Alloyangia pacifica: one gene and its partner. The protein of the gene in region 2 interacts with the protein of the main gene of each other region in a pairwise test. Links are inferred from orthologs where the notes say so. Each region holds a gene or a part of one and is shown on either strand. Other genes may lie near its edges.

Region 1 (7,250 bases), 650 kb from region 2 along the record:
GAGATCCGGCACGCGGTCGGTGCGGTCGGGGAAGCCGTGCACCACCATGTCCGTGTCGATGCCGAACACCTCGCGGACCGAGATTTCCTCGGTGGGTTTCGCATTGATGTCGATCGTGCCATCCGCCATGGTCGTGCCCCTGTCCGGTCGTTAGAAATTCTCGTGGACCGTCGTGCCCCATATCGCGGGCAAGGGCAAGGGGGCGGCGGCGGGCTTTGTCGCGGGCCCGGCAGGGCGTCGCGGGCGCCGCGCGGGCGAAGGTGAAATTGCCACGGTTTGTGTTTGCGCCGCCGCCGCATCGGGCACTACTCTATGAACAGTACGGAAAAAAGGCAGGCGCGGTACGTGGCGAGTTCCCCCCATTCCGATCTCGAGGATCTGATCGCGCGCGTCGCCATGGCCGACCGTGCCGCCTTTGCACGGCTCTACGAGCGCACCTCGGCGAAGCTCTTCGGCGTCTGCCTCCGGGTGCTGCAGGATCGGACCCAGGCCGAGGAGGCGCTGCAGGACACCTACGTGAAGCTCTGGAACAATGCCGGCAGCTACCGGGTGAACGGCTATTCGCCGATGACCTGGCTGATCACGATGGCGCGCAACGCCGCCGTCGACCGCCGCCGCCGCAGCGACGTTGAGCGGGCGGTGCAGCCGATCGAGCTTGACGAGCGGCTTGCCAATCCGGCGCCGGGCCCCGCCGAGCAGGCCGAGGCGCGGGCGGAGGCGGCGGCGCTGGCGCTCTGCATGGAGGAACTGCCGCCCGATCGCGCCGAGATGGTCCGCCGCGCTTATCTCGAGGGGGCCACCTATGCCGAGCTGTCCGAGGCCTCCGGGGTCAAGCTCAACACCGTCAGGACCTGGCTGCGGCGCAGTCTGATGGCCCTGCGGGATTGCCTGAGCCGATGAGCGGCCCGCCGCAGCCGGACCCGCCCGAGGGCGTGGAGGCGAGTGCGGCGGAATACGTGCTGGGTCTGCTGCCCGAGCCCGAGCGTCGGGATTTCGAGGGACTGCTGGCGCGCGACGCCGGGCTCCGCCGGGAGGTGGCCAGTTGGCAGGCCTGCTTCGCCGCGCTCACCGCCGATATCGCCGAGGTCACGCCGCCTGAACACCTCTGGCCGCAGATCGAAGCGCGGACCCATGGTCCGCCCCGTGCGGCGCTCTGGCGGCAGGTGCTGCCCTACCTTCTCGGGGCCGTGGCGGCGGCGGGGATCGCCTGGGCGGCGCTGGTTTCGGGCGTATTGACGCCGGGCAGCGCCGGGCCCGAGCTGCAGGCCCGGCTGGTCGCGGAGGCGCAGGGGATCGCGTTGCGGGCCGACTACGCGCCTCGGGACCAGAGCCTGACGGTGACGCGCGAGACCGGCGAGGCTCCATTGGACCGGGCGTTGGAACTGTGGCTCCTGTCGGACAGCGCAGGCGCGCCGGTCTCTCTGGGGGTGCTCGGGGCCGAGGCGGTGACGTCGCTTTCGGTGGCGCCGACGCTTCGGAGCCAGCTCCCCGGGGCCACGATTGCACTCTCCGAGGAGCCCCCGGGGGGGTCTGCCACGGGGCGTCCCACCGGCCCGGTCATCGCGCTGGGGCAGCTCTCGCCCCGGTGAGGGCGGTGTCACGGCGGTGTGACAGCCCGCGGCTTGACCGCGGTCGGGTCGGAGGCGCATCTCTGGAAATGGAGGAAGAGGAGAGGAGACCATGAGACGCAGAGGAGTCCTCGCGGGTCTCGCGGCGACGTTGGCATGGCGCGGGCGGGCCCGCGCCGAAGCGCGTTTCGAGATCACCCGTAGCCCCGAGGAATGGCGCAGCCGCCTGACACGCGCAGAGTACAAGGTGCTGCGCGAGGCGGGCACCGAGCGCGCTTTCAGCTCGCCGCTCGACAAGGAAAAGCGCGCCGGGCTGTTTCACTGCAAGGGCTGCGATCTGCCGCTCTACAGCTCGGAGGCGAAATTCGACAGCGGCACCGGCTGGCCTTCTTTCTACGAGGCGCTGCCGGACGCGGTGGGGCTGAGGGCCGACCGCTCGTTCTTCATGACGCGTACCGAGTGCCACTGCCGCCGCTGCGGCTCGCACATGGGGCATGTCTTCGACGATGGTCCGCCGCCCACGGGAAAACGGCACTGCATCAACGGCATCGCGCTGCATTTCGTGCCGGGTAAGACAGCACAAGGGCAGGGCTAGACACGGCGAACAGGCGGCGTTTCCGTGATGGATCCCGACCCGGCCGGGTGCGCCGGTCGGGTCGGGTGCGGAGGCTGCGGGGACTCGCGTCCCAAGGGGCCTGCACAACCAGGGGGAGCGGTGTGCAGGCCGACTTGGTCCGTGAGTGGACACGACAGGGAGCTCGCGTCGCCTTCAATCGGCCGCGAAAAGCGTCCGACACGAGGAGGCTAGCACAACCTTGGGGCATGTGTCGAGAATTTCACACCAATAGGTTGTGCATTTGGGTTGTGCATTTGGGGGCGGCGTTCGAGGGCTCCTTCGGAGCGCCATCAGCGGCGCAGCGCAGGGTCCGCGACCTTGCAGGGCAGCCCTCGCGAAAACGGGCCCCGCGGGGCCCGTAAATCACTTGAAGTTCCGGCTGTCCTTGATCTGGTCCCAGGCCCAGACCACTTCCTGCAACTGCTCTTCCTGAGAGCGGTCGCCGCCGTTCATGTCCGGGTGCAGCACCTTGATCAGCTTCTTGTACGCCTTGCGCACGTCGGCCTTGGTCTCGGCGCTCTCGACCTCGAGGATCTCGAGCGCGCGCTTCTCGGTCGGCGGCAGTCGCCGGCCGCCGCCCGGCGCCTTGCGGCCGGGGTTGCGCGTGGCATTGGCGCCCAGCACCTGATGCGCGTCCTCGATGCCGAGGCGGGCCCAGGCCCGCTGCTCGGGGTCGCGGTAGTCCTTGGTCTTGCGCTCCCACACCTTGTCCGACGTGGCCTGAGCGTTCATCTCGGCCTCGGTCTTGCCGTGGAAGAAGTTCCACTGGTTGTTGTATTCGCGCACGTGATCCTTGCAGAACCACTTGAATTCATCGAGCACGTCCGGCGCCTTGGGCGCCCGGAACTTGCCCGGTTCCTCACAGCCTTCGTGCTCGCACACGCGGGTGGAGGTCTCCTGTTCGCCGGTCATGCCGCGCCGGCCACGCGGGTTCTTTTTCTTAGCCGACTTAATCGACATGTCGAAACCGAAGGGGTCGGGTCTGCTCATGGTCTCACCTTTTCGACTCGGACGAGGGAGTTTAGACAATCCTGACCGAGTTTGAAGAGGCAGGAGCCAAAAATGTCGCGAGCGAACGAGATCGAAACCCGGCTGCGAGGGGCCTTCCACCCATCGGAACTGGAGGTTCTCGACGAAAGTCAAAAGCATGTGGGCCATGCCGGCTACCAAGAGGGCGGCGAGAGCCATTTTCACGTGCGCATGCGCGCGGCGGAGCTGGCCGACATGAGCCGCATCCAGAGACACCGCGCCGTGCATGCCGCGCTGGGAAGCGACCTGGTGGGCGCGATCCACGCGCTGTCGCTGGACCTGCAGGGCTGAGCCGCGCGCGGCGCGACCGGCCGGGTCGTGTCAGTTCACCTTGTCGGCGTCGCTCTTTGCGGGCCTGTCGGAGGCCTCCTCCTCGGCGAGAGGCTCGGGCGCAACCGGCTCGGGGGCCGTCACCTCGGGCGCGGCGGGCAGGGGCGCGGCCGGCGGCGGCGCGACCGCGGCGACCACCGGCTCGTGCCGGAAGGGCGTGACCGCAGCAGCCTGCGGCACCGGCCGTCGGAAGACCAGCAGCGTGCGCCAGACCGTCTGGGTCGAGGTCAGCCCGCTGCGCTCTTCGCTGGGAAGGATGTCGGCGCGGATGTACTCCCAGCCCTGCTCGGCCATCTCGTTGAGCAGCCGCGACATGGACACGGCGAAGCGGCCCTCGGGGCCCTTGGCGGCCTTGGCCTTTTCTCCCTTGGTGGGGGCGGGGATCACCTTGTACTCATGGGTTTTCATCGTGACGCGCCCCTTTCCCTTTTCGCTGAACCGCAATGTTCAACAATTGGGTAAGGCGCAGGGGGCGGCAAGTAAAGACCGGGTTAAAGACCGGGAGCACGCCGAAGCGCATCTCCCGGTTGCGTCATGAAATCGGGAAGAATAGCCCGAAACAAATGACTTTCCCCGTGACCCCGAACAATGCTGGGGGCGGGATCGCGGCCTCACGGTGCCCCGACAGCGACTCGAGCTAAGCACTTTTCGCGGCATTGAAAGGGGCGGCGCGCATTTTGCAACCGAGGCGATAACCCGCAGCGAATGTTCAGCTTTTCCGATGCCGCACCGCAAGCACGATACCGCCCAGCACCAGCCCCCAGACCGCCGCGCCCAGCCCCCAGAGGGTGATGCCCGAGGCGGTTACGAGGAAGGTCACCGCGGCGCCCTCGCGGCTCTGCTCGGCCTGCAGCGCGCCGCTTGCCGAACTCGCAAAGACCGGCAACAGCGCCACGCCCGCGAGCACCTGTAGCGTCATTGGCGGGGCAAGCGCGGCGACGGCGGTCACCGCCACGGCGAAGAACCCGAAAAGGCTGTAGAAAACCCCGGCCATCACCGCCGACCAATAGCGCCGGGAGGGATCGGGATGGCTGTCGGCATTGGCGCACATGCTGGCAGTGATCGCCGCGAGGCAGGTCGCCGGGTTGCCGAAGGGTGCGGTCAGCAGCGAGATCCCGCCGACCCCCGCCAGCAGGGGGCCCGGGGGCGGCGTGTAGCCGAAGCTGCGCAGCACCGCGACGGCAGGGATGTTCTGCGTGGCCATGGTGACGACGAAGAGCGGGACCCCGAGGCTCAAGACGGCCTCGAGCGAGAAGACAGGGGCGACCCACACCGGGTGGCTCATCCAGCCTCCGGTCATCGGCAACGAGAAGTCATGCGCCCAGAGCGTCACCCCAAACGCCGCCAATACCGCGGCAGGCACTGCGAGGATGCGCTTCACCCGCCCGACGACGAACCAGCTCAACAGGATCGGCAGCGCCACCTCGGGCGCTTCGGCAAGCCCGCGGAAAGGCGCCATGCAGAGCCCTGCCAGCACGCCAGCGAGCATCGCCTGCGCCAGCGCCGTCGGCACCGAGGTCACCAGCCGCGCCAGCGCCGGCCAGAGCCCGGCCAACGTGATCAGCCCGCCCGCCACGATGAAGGCCGCCACCGCCCCGGCGAAACCGTCCGCGAGCGGCTGCGAGACGGCGAGCAGCGCCACGGCAGGGGTCGACCAGGCGCAGGAGACGGGCTCGCGGCGCCACCAGGCCAGCACGATGCCCGCGATCGCCATCGAGATCGCCGCCGCCGCCAGCCCGGCCCCGGCCTGTTCGGGACTCGCGCCCACTGCCGTCAGCCCCTGCAGCACGATCGGGAACGAGCTGAACACCCCGACGATCGCCACCATGGCCCCGGTCGTCACGTTCTGCAGGTCGGGCCCGGGTCGTCCGGAGGGTCGTGCCATGGTCGGTCCTTAACGTTGCGTCTTTAACGCCTTAGGCAGGGCGCCGCCGATTGGCAAGCCGGGGGCAGGGTTGCAAGCGGCGCCGGGGGTGAGGTATTTGAAACGTTATAACGTAACGAATCAGGAGCGCCCGCCCATGTCCACCCCTGCCGTCGATCCGCGCCTTCCCGTCACCGTGCTCTCGGGCTTTCTGGGGGCGGGCAAGACGACGCTGCTGAACCAGGTGCTGAACAACCGCGAGGGCCGCCGCGTCGCGGTCATCGTCAACGACATGTCCGAGGTGAACATCGACGCCGATCTCGTGCGCGAGGGCGGGGCGGATCTGTCGCAGACCGAAGAGACGCTGGTCGAGATGACCAATGGCTGCATCTGCTGCACCCTGCGGGACGACTTGCTGACCGAGGTCCGCCGGCTCGCCGCCGAGAAGCGCTTCGATTACCTCTTGATCGAAAGCACCGGGATTTCCGAGCCGCTGCCTGTCGCCGCCACCTTCGAGTTCCGCGACGAGGCGGGCGAAAGCCTGTCGGACATCGCCCGGCTCGACACGATGGTGACGGTGGTCGATGCCGCCAATCTGCTGCGCGATTATTCCAGCCACGACTTCCTTGCCGACCGCGGCGAGAGCCTCGGCGAGACGGATGAGCGCAGGCTGGTCGATCTGCTGGTCGATCAGATCGAGTTCGCCGACGTGGTGGTGCTCAACAAGGTCGCGACTGCGGGCGAGGATGCGCGGGCTGCGGCGCGGCTCATCATCACCGCGCTCAACCCCGATGCCGAGATCGTCGAGGCCGACTATGGCCGCGTTGACCCCAGCCGCATCATGGGCACCGGGCGTTTCGATTTCGAGACGGCACACGCGCACCCGCTCTGGGCCAAGGAACTCTACGGGTTCGCCGACCACGTGCCCGAGACCGAGGAATACGGCGTGTCCTCCTTCGTCTACAGGGCGCGGCGGCCCTTCGTGCCCGAGAAGATCCACGCGGTGCTGAACGGGCCGCTGCCGGGGGTGATCCGGGCCAAGGGGCATTTCTGGATCGCCACGCGGCCCGACTGGCTGGCGGAATTCTCGCTCGCTGGCGCGCTCAGCTCGGTGCGCCCGATGGGGCGCTGGTGGGCCAGTGTCCCGGCGGAGCGGATGCCCGAACATGCCGCCTTCCGCGACTATCTGGGCCAGCACTGGCAAGAGCCCTACGGCGACCGGCGGCAGGAGCTGGTGTTCATCGGCGCTGGGGTGGACCGGGAGAAGATCACGGAGGCGCTCGATGCGGCGCTGGTGCCCGAGAAGAGCTTTGAGCCCCTCCGCTGGGAAGGGCTGGCCGATCCCTTCCCGCTGTGGCGCGAGGCGCGGGCGGCATGAGCGCGGGCGGACAGCGCAACCTTGGGGCCGCGCCGACCCGTCGCCGCGAAGGGGATGTCATGTCTGCCTACGACCGGCTGCCGCCCGACCTGCGTGCCTGGCTGGCGCAGGCAGCACTGCCCTGGTCGCCGCGCTCGGCCCTGCGCGCCTGGCGCGGGGCGCTTGCCCGGACGGGCTGCGCGGACGCCGCGGCGGCCCGGCTGAGCGCGATCGAGGCCGGGCAGCTCGAGCGGCTGGCAGGCGGGCCGGGGCGCCTCTGACCCCGGCCCGCTACGCCCTCAGGCTGCCGTGGCGCCCTTTTTCTCCCAGGCGAACTTCTGCATCACCTGGTCGACCGGGGTGTTCGCAAGGTGGTTTGTGTAATTCGACATGACCTTCTGTGCGACAGCGAGGATCACCTCGAGGATTTGCCGCTGCGTGTAGCCCGCGTCGAGGAAGGCCTGCACCTGCGGCTCGTCCAGCGCG
Region 2 (6,956 bases):
TCCGGCTAGTCTGCGCCCTCGCAACGTGGGATTTGCAGATGACGATCAACGACATGGACGACCTTGCCGGGCTGAAGGACATCGGCCGGATCGTCGCGAACGCCCTGCAGGGCATGGCGAAGGCGATCGAGCCGGGCATGACGACGCTGGAGCTCGACGAGATCGGCCGCGCGATGCTCGAAGCCGAGGGTGCGCAATCGGCTCCCGAGACGAGCTACAACTTCCCCGGCGCCACCTGCATCAGCATCAACGAGGAGATCGCCCACGGCATCCCCGGTCCGCGGGTGATCCAGCGCGGCGATCTGGTGAACATCGACGTCTCGGCCTCGAAGGCCGGGATCTTTGCCGACACCGGCGCGACCTTTCGGGTGGCGCCGGTGAAAGCGCCACTCGACCGGCTGTGCCGCGATGGCAAGAAAGCCATGCAGATCGGCATTGCACAGGTTGGCGCGGATCGGCCTCTCGCGGGGATCGGCGCGGCCATCGGGCGGTTTGCCGGCAGCAAGGGCTACACGCTGATCCGCAATCTCGCCAGCCACGGTGTCGGCCATTCCCTGCATGAATACCCCGAAGAGATCCCTACCTGGCCCGTGCGCGGCGAGCGGCGGCGGATCACCAAGGGGCTGGTGCTCACCGTCGAGCCGTTTTTGTCGATGGGAGGGCAGTGGGCCAGCGAGGGCGAGGACGGCTGGACGCTCTACAGCGAGCCCTGCGCGCCGGTCGTGCAATACGAGCACACGGTGGTCGCGACCGAAACCGGCGCGCTGGTGGTCACCCAGCCGGGATGACCCGTGTTCAAGGCGTTCGTTCGAAAAAGCGCAGGTGCGGCAGCGCCACGTCCGGGATGGGCTGGTAGGGGCCGCGCTCGACAAAGCCCAGCTTGGCGTAGAGGTGGCAGGCGGCAGCCAGCGTCTTCATCGTGTCGAGCCGCAGAAGCGGCGCACCGGCGGCGCGGGCGCGGGTGGCCAACTCTTCCACCAGCTGAGCCGCGAGCCCTTGGCCGCGCGCCTCGGGGGCGACGTAGACCCGCTTGATCTCGGTGCTGCCGTCGGGCAGCCGCTGCGACATGGCGCAGCCGACCGGGGCGCCCTGGCGCTCGGCCAGCAGAACGGCGTCATGCTTGCCGGGCAGGGCATCCAGCAGCTCGTTGTATGCGGGGTCGGGATAGAAAAGCGCAACCAGCGCCGGGGCGGCGGGATGGTGGGCGCGCAGGTCCTCGCGGTAGGCGAGGCAGAGCGCACGCACGGCGGCGAAATCCTCGGGACTCGCCGCCGTGCGGAGGGTGATCTGGGTCACGTTTGCAGATCCGGACGCGGATCAGGCGTTGGCTTCGCGGATCTTTTCGGCGGCATCCTTGTCGTAGGTCACGCCGCTGGTCTCGAACAGCGTGTCGAGCTCGCCCGAGAGGGTCATCTCGGTGATGATGTCGCAGCCGCCGACAAATTCGCCCTTGATGTAGAGCTGCGGGATCGTCGGCCAGTCCGAGTAATCCTTGATGCCCTGGCGGATGGCGTCATCGGCCAGCACGTTCACGTCGAGGTAGTCGACGCCCATGTAGTTGAGCACGCCTGCGACGCGGCTGGAGAAGCCACATTGCGGCATGGTCTTGGTGCCCTTCATGAAGAGCACCACGTCGTTCGCCTTCACCGTTTCTTCGATACGGGTGGTTGCGTCGGTCGTCATCTCTGTCTCCTGTCTGCGCGCGCCGCCCGGCAGGGGCGCGGCGTGGATGTCTAATCTTGCTGTGTGTGTCTTACTCGGGGGCCTTGGTGGTGAGCGCCAGCGCGTGCAGCTCGCCATGATTGCCGTCCATCTTGCCCTTCAGCGCGGCGTAGACGGCGCGCTGCTGCTGGACACGGTTCTGGCCGCGGAAGCTTTCGTCGATGACCTCCGCGGCATAGTGATTGCCGTCTCCGGCGAGGTCGGTGATGGTGATCTTGGCCTCGGGGAAGGCGGCGCGGATGAGCTGTTCGATCTCCGTCGCTTCTATTGCCATGTGGGCGGACTCCGCTGTCAGACTGTTCTACTCAGATGTAAGACGGGCGCCGCGCGGGTGCAAGCGCGGGCCATTTTCTTGGCTTGGTTCGGGGGCGGAACCGGGACGGACGAGGGGGCGGGGCTCAGAGATCCAGCTCGACCCAGACCGGCACGTGGTCCGACGGCTTGTCGCGGCCGCGGATGTCGCGGTCGATGCCGCAGTCGGTCATCAGGTCGGCGCAGGACGGCGTCATCAGCACGTGGTCGATGCGGATGCCGTTGTTCCGCTGCCAGGCCCCGGCCTGATAATCCCAGAACGAATAATGCCCCGGCCCCTGCACTCGGGCGCGGAAGGCCTCGGTGTAGCCGAGGTTGAGGATGCGGCGGAAGGCGTCGCGGCTCTGCTGGAGGTAGAGCGCGTCGTTCTCCCAGGCCTGCGGCTTGGCGGCATCCTCGGCCTGAGGAATGATGTTGTAGTCGCCGGCCATGAGGGCGGGGGTCTCGTCGGCCAGAAGCTGCTGCGCGCGCGCGTGCAGCCGGTCCATCCAGTCCAGCTTGTAGCCATACTTGCCGTCCCGGATCGGCTGACCATCGGCGTCGAACTCCACCGGGTTGCCGTTCGGCAGGTAGAGCCCGCAGAGGCGCAGGGCCTCCTTCTCTCCCACCACGGTCGCCTCGATCCAGCGCGCCTGCTCGTCGCTGTCGTCGCCGGGCAGGCCGCGGCTCACGTCCTCGAGCGGGTGCTTGGACAGGATCGCCACGCCGTTGAAGCTCTTCATGCCGTGGGTCTCGACGTTGTAGCCGCGCTCCTCGAAAAGCTCGTGCGGGAAGGCCTCGTCGACCGACTTGATCTCCTGCAAGAGCGCGACATCGGGCTGCGCTTCGTCGAGCCAGTCCGTCAGCGCACCGACGCGCGCCTTGATGCCGTTGATGTTGAAGGTGGCGATCTTCATCTGGAGCCCTCCGGAAGTTGCGCCAGCTATCGCGCAAAGCCGGCTGAGGGACAAGTGCGGCGGGCCGGATTCGCGGGTGATTCGGCGGCCGGCACCGACGATTCGTCGCCAATTCTGTGATTTGAATGACGCAGCGGAAACTATCCCCAGAAAAGAATCTTCTGTGGGGAAGAGAGATTGTCGCGCGAAGCGACGAAATTGTAAGTCATTGTTTCTGTGAAGAACTCCTGTATTAATCTACCTTAACAAGAAACCATATTGCCTGAAGCAATCATCGCAAGAAACCCTGAAGCACGTTTCTCGTGTCAATCCAACCAGGGAGAACTTCCATGACTGCTCAACTCAAGCAATTCGTGACCGCAGAAGCGCAGCACCGTGTCGAGGCCGATATGTTCGGCGGCGAGGGCTGCGCCATGTTCACCTCGGGCGCGGCGCCTGCCGAGGCCGAAACGCTGCTCGGCGGCGGGATCGAGATGTTCACCTCCGGGGCAGCACCTGCCGGCGTCGAGATCGCCTCGGGAGAGGGTGCGGCGCTCTTTACTTCGGGCGCCGGGCCGGTGACCGCCGCGGGCGAGGCGGTCGGTCTCTTCACCTCCGGCGCTGCGCCGCTGCGCTCGGAGCTCGGCGCCGGCGACGCCACGGCGCTCTTCACATCGGGCGCCTGAGCCCGTCGCGCACGGGCGGGCACCGTCTTGGTGCCCGCCTGTCCCTTGCCTGTTTCCCGCACGCCCGCGCAGAAAGGCCCTCCGCATGTCCAATGTCATCGCCCTCCACCCGGTGCCGCGCATCGCCGACCCGGACACGCGCATCGCGGCGCTGATCGCCTGTTTCGCGCAGCATCGGCGCAGCGAGGAGGATGTGTTCTGGCTCAAGGAGAACGCCGAGCTGCTCAACATCCTCGACTGCACCGGCGCGGCGACATGGGCCGGGATCGGCCCCCGGGCGCTGCTGCCGCATGTCGAGTTTTATGCCAGCGCAGAGGCGCGGCTGGCCTTCTTCCCGCAATACTACCGCTTCCTGCTGTCCATGGTGCTCGATCTCGAAGACCTCGGCATGCCGGGCGAGACCGGGGCGCGCATGGCGCAGAGCATAGCCGCGTCCGCTGCGCCCGGCGCAGAGCTGTCGGATCTGCAGCGCATGGAAGCGCGGCGGCTGCTGGCGCGGCGGGGGGTCTCCGGTCCGGCCGATCTGGGCCTCGAGGACCGGCTGCGCGGCTTCTGCGCCCGGCCCGGTATCTTTGCGCTGCCGAATAAGAAGGCCGCCTACGAGCTTACCCATATCGTGTTCTACCTCAGCGAATACGGGCGCCGCGATCCGCGGCTGGAGTCCGAGGCACTGACCAGCCTGCACTTCGCGGGCAACCTTGCCTTTCTCGAGCAGAACTCCGACCTGCTGGCCGAGGTCTGCATTGCGCTGCGCTACGCTGGGGAGCTGCCGCCGCCGCTCTGGACCGGCTGGCTGAGCCGCGAGACGCAGCTTTTCCATGTCGACACGGACCCGCAGGGCCCGCTGCAGGACGGCTACCACGATTTCCTCGTCTGCAACTGGCAGCTGGCCTTGGCAGGAGAGGAGCCCTTTCGCAAGCCACTGGAGCCGGGGCGGATGCACTTCGATCGGGCGCCCCGGCGGATGGCGCCGCTGCGCGAGCTGTCGCGGGCGCTCTTTGCGATGAAGGGGCGGCGCAGCGCCGACTGGACGGTGATGCGCCGCCGCATGGAGGGGGCGCTGCCGCCCGGGGTGATCGACCTGCTCGACCTCATGGCCCGCGAGACGGCGCATTTCGACGCCTTCTTCGAGGGCTTCGCCCGGGCGGGCCGGGCATGAGGGCCGCGCTCGCCGGCGCCGCGCTGGTCGCGCTCTACACCGCGCTCATCGCCGCTGCTGACGGGATCACCAAGCTGATCGCGGGAAGCTACGCGGCGCCGCAATTCCTGGCCGTCTCCTCGGCGCTGGTGCTGCTCTTCGCGCTCTGTGCGGCGCGGCGGCAGGGGTCGCTGCGCGCGGCGCTGGGGGTGCAGAGCCGGGGCACCATGGCGCTGCGATCGCTGCTGACCGTGCTTGCGGCGATCGGCTTTTTCCAGGCGTTTCGCCTTCTGCCCTTCGCCGACGTCTTCCTTTTCATCGGGCTGATGCCGCTCATCGCCGCCGCGCTCTCGGGCGTGGCTCTCGACGAGCCGGTGCGCCCCGCTGCCTGGCTGGCGCTGGCGCTCGGTGCGTCGGGCCTTCTCGCCCTTGTGCCCGAGGGCCGGGCAGGGGTGGATGCGGGGCATGTCTGGGCGCTGCTGGGGGCCGTTTCCGGAACCGCGTCGATGGTCGCCGCCCGCGCCATTGCGCGGCGCGAGCGCAAGCCGCTGGCACAGGTCTTCTGGCCCAACCTCGCGCTGGCGCTGGTCATGGGCGTGGCGCTCCCTTTCGTCTGGCAGCCAATGCCGCTGGCCGACTGGCTCTGGGTCGCGGGCTACGCGCTCTTCCTTTTCGGTGCGCGTTTCGTCTCGGTCGAGGCGTTGCGGCTGCTCCCGGCCTATGTGGCGACACCGCTGATGAACCTGCAGTTCGTCTGGATGGTGGGCATCGGGGTTTTCGGCTTTGGCGAGATGCCCGGCGTCGGCGCCAGTCTCGGCGCGGCGCTGGTGATCGGCTCGGGTCTCTGGCTGGTGGCCGACGAGGCCCTGCCGGCACGGCGGCGACTGCGGCTCTAGACCAGACGTCGCCGCGTCGGTGCCACATCTGATCGGGACAGAACGCAGCTCCTCACGCCGATCGCGCTTTTCGCGGGCGGCTTATGGACAGGCGCGGGATGGGGAGATACACCCGTCCGGAACCCGCAGACGAGGCGCAAGAGAACACCCATGCCCACGCTGAACGACATTCGCTCGACGTTTCTGAACTACTTCGCCAAGCAGGGCCACGAGATCGTGCCCTCGAGCCCGCTTGTTCCCCGCAACGACCCCACGCTGATGTTCACCAACTCCGGTATGGTGCAGTTCAAGAACTGCTTCACCGGGGTGGAGAAGCGCGATTACAAGCGCGCCACCACCGCGCAGAAATGCGTGCGCGCCGGCGGCAAGCACAACGACCTCGACAACGTGGGCTACACCGCGCGGCACCACACCTTCTTCGAGATGCTCGGCAACTTCTCCTTCGGCGACTACTTCAAGGCCGAGGCGATCCCCTTTGCCTGGGAACTGGTGACCAAGCATTTCGACATCTCGCCCGAGCGGCTCTACACCACCGTCTATCACACCGATGACGAGGCCTTCGAGCTGTGGAAGAAGATCGGCGTGCCGGAAAGCCGGATCATCCGCATCGCCACCTCGGACAACTTCTGGCAGATGGGGCCGACCGGCCCCTGCGGCCCCTGCACCGAGATCTTCTTCGACCATGGCGAGAAGTTCTGGGGCGGCCCTCCGGGCTCGCCCGAGGAGGATGGCGACCGCTTCATCGAAATCTGGAACGTCGTCTTTATGCAGAACGAGCAGTTCGAGGACGGCTCGATGCGCGCGCTGGACATGCAGTCGATCGACACCGGCATGGGCATCGAGCGGGTCGCGGCGCTGTTGCAGGGCACCAACGACAACTACGCCACCGACCTGATGCGCGCGCTGATCGAGGCTTCGGCCAATGCCACCAGCAGCGATCCCGACGGTCCCGGCAAGACCCACCACCGGGTGATCGCCGACCACCTTCGGTCGACCTCCTTCCTCATCGCTGACGGCGTGATGCCCAGCAACGACGGTCGCGGCTACGTGCTGCGCCGCATCCTGCGCCGGGCCGCGCGCCACGCGCACCTCCTGGGCGTGCAGGATCCGCTGATGCACCGCCTCGTGCCCGAGCTGGTGCGCCAGATGGGCGAGGCCTACCCCGAGCTGCGCGCCGCGCAGCCGCTCATCGAAGAGACGCTGAAGCTCGAGGAAACCCGCTTCCGCCAGACCCTCGACCGCGGCCTCAAGCTGCTCGACGAAGAGCTGATCGGCCTGCCCGAAGGGGCCGAGCTGCCCGGCGCCTCGGCGTTCAAGCTCTATGACA

What was found. Proteins that work in one complex are often made in the same cells at the same time.
Region 1: the proteins of grxD (region 2) and CEW88_RS05770 interact in binary tests that used the Escherichia coli proteins (3 or more experiments, as listed by UniProt). The link is inferred for Alloyangia pacifica from one-to-one orthologs.

What each region holds. Positions count from the first base shown.
Region 1 is NZ_CP022189.1:1,195,003-1,202,252, forward strand. The notes cover bases 1,906-4,875. They hold CEW88_RS05770 (BolA family protein), read left to right. Parts: upstream 1,906-3,246; coding sequence 3,247-3,504; downstream 3,505-4,875. Other genes in these bases: msrB (peptide-methionine (R)-S-oxide reductase MsrB), read left to right, coding at 1,906-2,163; CEW88_RS05765 (DnaJ domain-containing protein), read right to left, coding at 2,548-3,174; CEW88_RS05775 (DUF4177 domain-containing protein), read right to left, coding at 3,535-3,951; CEW88_RS05780 (benzoate/H(+) symporter BenE family transporter), read right to left, coding at 4,253-4,875. In the rest of the region: cobaltochelatase subunit CobS, read right to left, coding at 1-129; CEW88_RS05750 (sigma-70 family RNA polymerase sigma factor), read left to right, coding at 397-900; CEW88_RS05755 (anti-sigma factor), read left to right, coding at 897-1,589; more of msrB, read left to right, coding at 1,681-1,905; more of CEW88_RS05780, read right to left, coding at 4,876-5,428; CEW88_RS05785 (GTP-binding protein), read left to right, coding at 5,565-6,785; CEW88_RS05790 (DUF6525 family protein), read left to right, coding at 6,782-7,045; CEW88_RS05795 (carboxymuconolactone decarboxylase family protein), read right to left, coding at 7,064-7,250. UniProt on the Escherichia coli protein: Transcriptional regulator that plays an important role in general stress response. Has many effects on cell morphology, cell growth and cell division. Acts by regulating the transcription of many genes, including dacA (PBP-5), dacC (PBP-6), ampC and mreB.
Region 2 is NZ_CP022189.1:1,845,604-1,852,559, reverse strand. The notes cover bases 1-2,676. They hold grxD (Grx4 family monothiol glutaredoxin), read right to left. Parts: upstream 1,684-2,676; coding sequence 1,318-1,683; downstream 1-1,317. Other genes in these bases: xth (exodeoxyribonuclease III), read right to left, coding at 2,121-2,676; CEW88_RS08855 (BolA/IbaG family iron-sulfur metabolism protein), read right to left, coding at 1,754-1,996; CEW88_RS08865 (GNAT family N-acetyltransferase), read right to left, coding at 796-1,296; map (type I methionyl aminopeptidase), read left to right, coding at 39-788. Also shown: more of xth, read right to left, coding at 2,677-2,930; CEW88_RS08845 (DUF6749 family protein), read left to right, coding at 3,260-3,595; CEW88_RS08840 (DUF6902 family protein), read left to right, coding at 3,681-4,754; CEW88_RS08835 (DMT family transporter), read left to right, coding at 4,751-5,629; alaS (alanine--tRNA ligase), read left to right, coding at 5,780-6,956. UniProt on the Escherichia coli protein: Monothiol glutaredoxin involved in the biogenesis of iron-sulfur clusters.